Regions from separate parts of the Halopseudomonas salegens genome, predicted to be linked through region 3. Evidence: predicted binding sites of a transcription regulator. Region 3 holds the regulator's gene; each other region holds the start of a gene.
The links. The regulator LexA, encoded in region 3, represses DNA repair genes until DNA is damaged. The targets are predictions, from matches to a motif close to CTGTNTNNNNANACAG.
Positions count from the first base shown of each region.

Region 1: a site for LexA is predicted at 2,022-2,037, ahead of recA (recombinase RecA). Genes of this name have one in related genera too.
Region 2: a site for LexA is predicted at 1,334-1,349, ahead of recN (DNA repair protein RecN). Genes of this name have one in related genera too.

Region 1 is NZ_LT629787.1:947,711-950,932, reverse strand. Features, by position in the region: gene BLU07_RS04295 (6TM ABC transporter family protein) at 1-334, shown strand, start outside; gene BLU07_RS04290 (regulatory protein RecX) at 447-905, opposite strand; gene recA (recombinase RecA) at 923-1,981, opposite strand; gene BLU07_RS04280 (CinA family protein) at 2,163-2,669, opposite strand; gene BLU07_RS04275 (alkaline phosphatase family protein) at 2,941-3,222, shown strand, end outside.
Region 2 is NZ_LT629787.1:3,738,674-3,741,895, forward strand. Features, by position in the region: gene recN (DNA repair protein RecN) at 1-1,309, opposite strand, end outside; gene grpE (nucleotide exchange factor GrpE) at 1,432-2,058, shown strand; gene dnaK (molecular chaperone DnaK) at 2,148-3,222, shown strand, end outside.
Region 3 is NZ_LT629787.1:1,225,274-1,228,495, reverse strand. Features, by position in the region: gene nagZ (beta-N-acetylhexosaminidase) at 1-6, opposite strand, end outside; gene BLU07_RS05465 (L,D-transpeptidase) at 36-539, opposite strand; gene BLU07_RS05460 (TetR/AcrR family transcriptional regulator) at 628-1,311, opposite strand; gene lexA (transcriptional repressor LexA) at 1,555-2,163, shown strand; gene BLU07_RS05450 (SulA-like leucine-rich domain-containing protein) at 2,174-2,662, shown strand; gene BLU07_RS05445 (hypothetical protein) at 2,724-2,957, opposite strand; gene BLU07_RS05440 (DUF6586 family protein) at 3,018-3,222, opposite strand, start outside.

The DNA of each region.
Region 1 (3,222 bases), 280 kb from region 3:
CACCATGATCCGCTCGCATCTCTGGCTTGGCGCTTTTGGTGCTCTGGCAGGGTTGCTGCTGTTCATGGTGACGTTTTTTGCCGGAATCGGCTTTGTGACGACCAATGCGCTCACTGCAGCAGCCCTGTTTATCGTATTTGGTGCGGTCATCGGGATGCTGCTGGCCGGTCTGGTGTCATTGCGGCCTGACCACATGCCCTATCTGATGAAGGCCCAGGCAGCGCTGCGCGACGGAAAATCCGTTGTCACCATACATGCCTCCAGTATTGAGCAGATGAAACAGGCCAACAGCGAACTGGAGAAGCATTCAGGACAGGTGGTCAACTCGCTGTAGAGTCCAGCGCGGCTGGCCCGCACCGCGCATGACCCAGGCAGGGAATCCTGTTGCCGGTTGCCATCGAGGCCGGCACTGACAGGTTTCGATGGCTGGGCTGCGGGTAATGGCGCTAGTCGTGATCATCGACAGTCAGGTCTTGCCAGGTAAAGCCACGGTACTGCATAAAGCGTTGCTGCCTGGCTTTCTCTTTCCGCTCTGCGGCCACACCGTCCGGAAAGCGTTTGGCGAAAGCCTGCGCCGCTTTTGCTGGCCAGTCCCAATGCGGCTCATCCAGTACCTGTTCAATCAGGCTGCTGGCCACACCTTTCTGGCGCAATTCCTCTCGCAAGCGCAAAGGCCCCATACCGCGCTGGCTGCGCGCATAGACATACGCCTCACAGAAACGGGCATCACTGAGCAAACCTTCGTCTTGCAGCTTGTCCAGTTCGATTTCCGCTGCGTCAGCCGTGGCTCCGCGCAGTGTCAGTTTGCGCAGCAGTTCGGTATAGCTGTGCTCGCGCCGCGCCAACAGGTCCATTGCCGAGCGGCGAATGGCCTGAGGCGTTTCCAGTTGGCTGCGGCGAAACACTCAGTTCACACAACTGTTCAGGCGTCAGCACCGGACTTGGCATCAGCCTTGGCTTTGGCGCGCTCTTCCGGATTGCCGATCGCTTCTGGCTTGGGCATGAAGTGGTCACGAACGGCCACTTCAATTTCGCTGGCGACCGCAGGATTCTCTTCCAGAAACTTGGCCGCATTGGCCTTGCCCTGACCAATCTTGTTGCCCTGGTAGCTGTACCAGGCACCGGACTTCTCGACCAGACCGATCTGCACACCCAGGTCGATGATCTCGGCATTGTGGTAAATACCCTTGCCATACAGAATCTGGAATTCGGCCTGACGGAAAGGCGGCGCTACCTTGTTCTTTACCACCTTGACCCGGGTTTCACTGCCAACCACTTCATCGCCATCTTTCACTGCGCCGGTGCGGCGAATATCCAGACGTACCGAAGAGTAGAATTTCAGCGCGTTACCACCGGTGGTGGTTTCCGGGTTGCCGAACATGACGCCAATCTTCATGCGGATCTGGTTGATGAAGATCACCAGACAGTTGGCGTTCTTGATATTACCGGTAATCTTGCGCAGTGCCTGCGACATGAGACGTGCCTGCACGCCGACGTGATGGTCCCCCATCTCACCTTCAATCTCTGCTTTCGGCACCAGGGCGGCAACCGAGTCGACAATGATCACGTCTACCGCATTGGAGCGCACCAGCATGTCAGTGATTTCCAGCGCCTGCTCGCCGGTGTCCGGCTGCGACACCAACAGGTCATCGACCTCAACGCCCAGCTTGCCGGCATATTCCGGATCCAGCGCGTGCTCGGCATCAACGAAGGCGCAAGTTGCGCCAGCCTTCTGGGCCTGGGCAATCACTGACAGGGTCAGCGTGGTCTTGCCCGACGATTCCGGCCCGTAAATCTCGACGATACGGCCTTTCGGCAGCCCGCCAATCCCCAGCGCGATATCCAGACCAAGAGAACCGGTCGAAATAGCAGGAATGGCCTGGCGTTCCTGATCGCCCATGCGCATAACCGCACCTTTACCAAACTGCCGTTCGATCTGACCCAGCGCAGCGGCAAGGGCCTTTTTCTTGTTCTCGTCCATGTGTGCATCCTCTTGGGGTTGACGTGTTTCGACAAGACTACTGTATATATGGTCAGTATTATTCCACAGAAAATCGGCTGCGCCTACCCCCGATCTCGTTGTTCCCGGTATGGCGTGCAACCGGGTACTGGCAATGCCGCTTCAGGGCTAGCGATGGTCGCGAATACAGCAGCAAAAAACATTACACACCCCACTCGCGCGTCTGCGCCAGCAATCCCTCCAGCGCTCGCAAAACCGTTTGTGCCCGCACCGCGCGCCGGTCGCCCTGCAGACGCCGACATTCACTGATCACCTGCCCGTCCGGCCCGGCCCAGGCAAACCAGACAGTGCCGACCGGCTTGTCCGTACTACCGCCATCCGGCCCGGCGATCCCGCTTACCGCCACCGCTATCTGCGCTCCGGCCGCCTCCCGCACACCGCTGGCCATGGCGCGCACCACTGGTTCGCTGACAGCGCCATGCTCCTGCAGGGTGTCAGCGCTGACACCCAGCCAGCGCTCCTTGCTGGTATTGGCATAGGTAATGAAACCGGTTTCAAACCAGCCCGAACTCCCGCTGATCCGGGTAATGGCCTCGGCAATACCTCCACCGGTGCAGGATTCCGCGGTTGTGGCCTTCCAGCCAGCACGCTGCAGGGCATTGCCCAGACGCGCCGCAGCAACGTCAATCAGGGGGTCATAGTGCGACATGCGCATTCCTCTTTTGAAACCTGGATCGGACCAACCCTGACTATGCCAGCCTCCACCGCCAGATTCATCCCCATCAATCAGGCGATCCCGTTGATCGCCTGGCAGAAGCGATCATTGTCGGTCAGATTTTCTGCAGATCTGTAAGGCCGAGCCTGAAGACTTGGACTACTATGGTTTTTTGTCTTTCAACGCCTGCCGGGAACATAGCATCCTGGCGGCTTTTGCTCAGACGTGGACTTGCCAGCAGGGCAACTATTACAAGGAGAGAATCTTGCCGATCAACCAGACAGACACAAAGCGTACCAGCATCGATATCGGGCTTGGCTACTACGATGATATTGCAGGACTTTTCCGCTTTGGCGATGACAGCCCCGACCTGGAAGACACCATCACCTTCGTGTTCAGCCAGACGTTGCAACGAGACCTCTATTTTGGTTCCTGGGCACAGGCTTACCGCAACGGAAATGGTGAATACCGGCTGAAGATCACCAGCCCCTGTGATGATATGTCGCCTTACGAAACCCTGATCCCCCAATACATTGCTGCAGGCCAG
Region 2 (3,222 bases), 1.3 Mb from region 3:
GCTCGCCGCCCGAGGCCACCTTGGCTAGCGGTTTGCAGGGTTGGCCGGGGTTGCTGCTGACCAGAAATTCGACGCTTTCCAGGCCTTGCGGCGGATAGCGCTCGGCATCCAGGGCTGTCAGTTGCAGTTCGACCCGCCCGCCCGGCATGCCCAGTTGCTGGATATTGCTGCTGACCGCCTTGGCCAGCTTGCTGGCTGCTTTGCTGCGCGCGGCACTCAGTTTGTCAGCCAGTTGCCGATAGTGTTCGCGGTAGGCCTGAAGCTCTTCCTGCAGGCGTTCGGTATCGGCATCCTGTTGCTGAAACCGTTCCAGTTCGTCGCTCAGTTGCTGTTGCAGCTCGCCCAGTTGCTCGGGCTGGATACGGTGTTTGCGGGCCAGTTCATAAAGGGCACTCAGGCGTTCTTCCACGTCCTGCTGGCGAGCGGGGTCGGCTTCGAAATGATCCAGGTAGCGGTTCAGCTCGCCCATGGCTTCTTCGACCTGTATCTGCGCGCTGGCCAGCAGGTTCTGAGCTTCCTGCAGGTGGCGGCTGTGTTCGCTGATGCCATCGAGCCGGCTCAGGCTGGCATTCAGTGATTGCAGTACGCTGCCACTGTCGCTTTCGCTGCACAGGCTGGTGATCTGCTGGCAGTTATGCAGAATCTGTTCGGCATTCGCCAGTTCACGCTGCTCCAGTTCCAGTTGGGTCAATTCGCCTTCCTGCAGGCCGAGATTGTCGAGCTCTTCCAGCTGGTAGCTGAGCAGCTGCTGACGCGCGCTCTGCTCCTCGTTGCTCTGGCTGGCCTGCTGCAAGGCCTGCTCGGTCTGCCGGCAGCGTTGGGCTGCCAGCTGCACCTGGCGCGCCAGATCGCCGTGGCCGGCATAGTCATCGAGCAGGCGGCGGTGGGAGTCTGTTTTCAACAGTGACTGATGTTCGTGCTGGCTGTGAATATCAATCAGCATCTCGCCGAGGCTGCGCAAATCCTGTTGCGGGCAGGGGCTGCCATTGATGTAGCCGCGGGAGCGACCCTCAGCGGTAATCACCCGACGCAGGATGACCTGATCATCGCTGTCCAGGTCGCGCTCCTGCAACCAGCTCCGGGCTTCGCTGATGTTGCTGATGTCAAAGGTGGCGAGGATGTCGGCCTTGTCGCTGCCGGGACGCACGGCACCGCTGTCGGCGCGGTCGCCCAGGGTGAGCGCCAGGGCGTCGAGCATGATGGATTTGCCCGCGCCGGTTTCTCCCGAGACCACGGTCATGCCCTGCTGAAAGTCCAGTTCCAGGTGGTCGACAATGGCGTAATTGTTCACCGCAAGGTGCACCAGCATGGGCTCTCTCCTTCGAAATCCGGTCTGGTTATTTATACAGTACTTTTTCCATGTCTGGCAAGCGCTGGAAAATCCCCTGGCGTTAACCCTTGAAGCCTGGGTTGCATGTCCCCATATAGGTCATCAGTCAACGCTCAAACGGGCTTGTCGCCCAAGCATTACAGGAGATCAGTATGGCGGATGAACAGAAGCAGGATCAGCAGGCAGCCGAGCCGATCGAGCAGGAGGATGCGGCGTCAGAGAATGATCTTGAGGCTCGCGTCGAGAGCCTGGAAGAACAGCTGGCCGAGGCGCAGGATCAGGTAATGCGTGCTGCGGCTGATGTGCAGAATGCTCGCCGCCGGGCAGAACAGGATGTCGAGAAAGCGCACAAGTTTGCACTGGAAAAATTCGCCCATGACCTGTTGCCGGTGCTCGATAGCCTGGAACGCGGGCTGGAATTGTCTGACCCGAACGATCCGGCGATCAAGCCGATGCGAGAAGGCATCGAGCTGACCCTGAAGATGTTTGCCGACACGCTGGCTCGCTTCAACCTGGCCGTCGTCAACCCTGAGGGTGAGCCCTTCAATCCTGATCTGCATCAGGCGATGGCCATGGAAGAAAGTGACAAGGTTGAACCCAATACCGTGCTCAAGGTGTTCCAGAAAGGGTACACCCTGAGCGGACGCTTGCTGCGTCCGGCCATGGTGGTGGTAAGCAAGGCGGCCAGCGCCAAGCCGGAAACGCCGACAATTGATGAGCAGGCTTGAAATCAGCCGCAGCGGCCCCATTAACGGGGCATGACAGTTAAACCCTGCCGCCGGGATTCCGCGGCCAAGTGATTTGGAGAGTGAAGATTATGGGCAAGATTATCGGTATCGACCTGGGGACTACCAACTCCTGTGTTGCCATTATGGAAAACGGCACGGCGAAAGTCATTGAAAACGCGGAAGGTGCGCGCACCACGCCGTCCATCGTCGCCTACAGTAACGACGGTGAGACCCTGGTCGGCCAGTCTGCGAAGCGCCAGTCGGTCACCAACCCGCACAATACCTTGTTCGCGGTGAAGCGCCTGATCGGCCGTCGGTTTGACGAAGAAGTCGTGCAGAAAGACATCAAGCTGGTGCCTTACAAAATCGTCAAGGCGGATAATGGCGATGCCTGGGTAGAAGCCAAGGGCGAGAAAATGGCACCACCGCAGGTGTCTGCCGAAGTGCTGAAGAAAATGAAGAAAACCGCCGAAGACTACCTCGGCGAGCCGGTTACCGAAGCGGTGATTACCGTGCCGGCCTACTTCAATGACAGCCAGCGTCAGGCGACCAAGGATGCTGGCCGTATCGCCGGCCTGGAAGTCAAGCGCATCATCAACGAGCCAACGGCTGCTGCACTGGCCTACGGCATGGACAAGGCGCGTGGCGATTCCACCATTGTGGTCTATGACCTGGGTGGCGGTACTTTCGACGTATCCGTGATCGAAATTGCCGAAGTGGATGGCGAGCACCAGTTCGAAGTGTTGGCGACCAACGGTGATACTTTCCTCGGTGGTGAAGATTTCGACATCCGGTTGATCGATTACCTGGCTGACGAATTCAAGAAAGACAGCGGTGTGGATCTGCACAATGATCCGCTGGCCCTGCAGCGTCTGAAAGAAGCCGCAGAGAAAGCCAAGATCGAGTTGTCTTCCAGCCAGCAGACCGAAGTCAACCTGCCGTACATCACGGCTGATGCTTCTGGTCCCAAGCACCTGGCGGTCAAAGTGACGCGTTCCAAGCTGGAGTCGCTGGTTGAAGATCTGATCACCCGCAGTCTCGAGCCGTGCAAGGTAGCGATGAAAGACGCCGGTATCGACATGAGCGAGCTGAGCGAAGTGATTCTGGTCGGCGGTCAGACCCGTATGCCGATGGTGCAGAAGGCCGTTACCGAATTCTTCGGTA
Region 3 (3,222 bases):
CATCATCAAGGCTGCTTGCTGCGGGGAATCGGGTTTCAAAGGCTGTCTCCTGACTGTTCACTGATCAGCACCCGACAACCGACCGGTGTCTGCGCAAAGAGCTCAAGCATGTCGGTGTTGCGCAGCCGAATGCAACCATGGGAAAGAGCAACGCCCATGGGCTGATCATCCGGGGTACCATGCAGATAAATGAAACGGCGTTGACTGTCACAGTCGCCACCCCGGTTGAAACCGGGCTGCTCTCCGCACAACCACAGAATCCGGGTCAGTATCCAGTCACGCTGTGGATGGCATGCAGCCAGCTCGGGACTCCAGACTTCACCGGTAGGCCGGCGACCGACAAAAACCGCACCCAACGGCTCACCGTCACCGATACGGGCACGAACGCGGTGCTGGCCGCGTGGTGTACAGCCACTGCCATCCATTTCCCCGGCACCATTGAGCGCCGTCGACACAGGAAAAAGACAGGATTCCCGGCCAGCACTAAAACCACGCAGGGTCTGTTCGGACAAAGAGATATGGATCAGTTCCAGGGCCATGGCACTCTCCGTTTGAAAGTGCACACGATAACGGATCAGCAAGGTTCAGGTAAGACTCGAAACAGTTATTGGCGAGAAGCAAAGCACTTCAGGCTTCGGTCAACTCCATGACAGCGTCTGCTGCATCGGCACGTTTGGCCGCACTGTCCGCACGCATACCTGCAGCCAGAAAAGGCACCATCATCTGCAATACCTGATCAATTCCGGTATGCGAGCCCAGCTCAGCCTCGGCAATCGCCCGCAAGGCTTTCATGCTGGACATGGTGAAGGCCGCACTGCCGAGCATGAAGTGAACACGCCAGAATAACTCCTGGGCCGGCAAATCGGGCGCCGCCTGATGCACCAATCCCATGTAGCGCTGGAACACCCCACCGTAGACTTCACCCAGGTATTTGCGCAAGTGACCCTGACTCTGACTGAAGGCCAATCCGAGCAGACGCATGAAAGTCGACAGGTCATTCCCGCTACGGGGTTTCACCAGCAGAGCCTGACGCACCAGCATGTCGAGTAGCTCTTCAAGCCCCGGCGCCTCCTCGTGTGACTGTCCGCGACGATTGAGCTCTTGCTCAAGGCTGCTGACAAAAGGATTCAGAAAACGCACAAAAACTGCCTGGATCAGCGCTTTCTTGGAGCCGAAATGGTAGTTGACTGCCGCCAGGTTAACCCCGGCCTTGCTGGTAATAAGGCGCAAGGACGTTTCTGCAAAGCCTTTTTCAGCAAAGAGTTGTTCAGCAGCATCAAGGATGCGTTCAACGGTTTCCGACTGGGCCATGCCAGACTCCACTGGATAAACAGATGTTTGAAACATACGTTTCAAACGCAATAGTGTCAAGCCTGATGACTGACGTTATAGAAACCTGAACGCGCGAGCAAGCAGCCCAGGCGCCTGGACCAGGTTCATCACTCGGGTGAATACCCATGCCTTGTATGGAACAAAGTCAACACAGCTACTTGCGCCCACACAACAACTGTATATAATCACAGCTACTGTATATAAAAACAGGGAAGCACAGCAATGCAAAAACTGACGGCACGGCAACAGCAGATACTCGCCTTTATCCGCGAATACATGGAAACCAATGGCTATCCACCTACCCGCGTCGATATTGCCCGCGAGCTCGGCTTCCGCTCGCCCAACGCTGCAGAAGACCACTTGCGTGCCCTGGCACGTAAAGGTGCCATTGAAATGATTCCTGGCGCCTCTCGCGGCATCCGCCTGCCTGATAACGGCGAAGTGAGTGACGAGAATCAGCTTCCCGTGGTTGGCCAGGTTGCCGCCGGTGCACCGATTCTGGCGATGGAAAACATTGAAGATCATTGCCGGATTGATCCCGCCTTCTTCTCGCCGCGCGCTGATTATCTACTGCGCGTCAAAGGCATGAGCATGAAAGACGTGGGCATTCTGGACGGCGACCTGCTGGCCGTTCATCGCACGACCGAAGCACGCAATGGCCAGATCGTGGTCGCCCGTATCGGTGATGAAGTCACCGTCAAGCGCTTTCAGAAAAAAGGCCGCAAAGTATCCCTGATTGCTGAAAACCCTGAATTCAGCCCGATCGAAGTCGATCTGGGCGAAGAAGAATTAGCCATCGAAGGATTGAGTGTTGGTGTAATTCGCCGCTGAGGAGAGAATCATGCAGTATCGCGCCCCACAGCAGAGCCTGACTCAGGCCGACCTGTTTCATAATGCCCTGATGGCCTCGGGTTTTCCTGCCCGACGTGAAACCAGACCCGTACCCAACCTGCCATCAGCTCACAACACAAGTGATAGCGGTTATAGCGAAATGGCGCTGAGCGGACAGCCGCAACAATGCTTGCAGTGGCTGGCACCGGTCCTGCGCGATCTGGCCAACACCCCCGGTGATCGCTGGTTGACCCTGCTCAACCCGCCACAGCTGGTTAGCCATGCGTGGCTGCGAGCTACCGGACTGGATCCGCAACGCATTCTGATTGTGCGCAGCAACGGCCGCATGCAGGGGAATCAGCTATGCCAGGAACTGCTCAGCCTGGGTTGCAGCCATACCGTGATCAGCTGGCTTTCGACTGATGCAGCCGTAAGCGCTCAACTGGAAAAGGCTGCCCGACAAGGCCAGTGTAAAAGTCTGAATATTCGTATGCCCTGAAACGGGCGATGAAAGCCTGACCACTACGCCGGCAGTCGGCCGGCGTCAATCAGGCATGCACTCAGTGCAGAACGCGGTCTTCCGGCAACTGATCATCATCTTCCATGACCTGCCCGGCCATTTGCATGCCGGCACTGATCATCGCCTTGGCCACCTCAATGTACTGTCCCTGCAGATAATCCTGTGCATCGACCGAAAACTCGATAACCAGCAAGGGCTCGCCATCGTCATCAGAGCGACGCAGGGCAACACGGCCGTCGGACAGTTCGACTATTTCGAGAAAGGGTGAAGGCATTGCGTGGTCTCCGAGCAGTTCAACCGCATTGTAACACAGCCGCCGCTACGACGCAGACGCTTACCACTCCTGCATCAGCTCCCGCTGTCGTGCACATAAAACCTTGATGCCCTGCAACGCAGCCTCCGCACGCTCGATTGACCAGGCAGCCGGCTGACCGCCCACCCGGACAATCAGCTCCGGCGCCTCTGGTTGGCTGCCTGCGACAGGAGGGGCCAGCAAGCTTTTCCAGGCCATCAATAGCGGCGCCAACCAGTCATCCTGG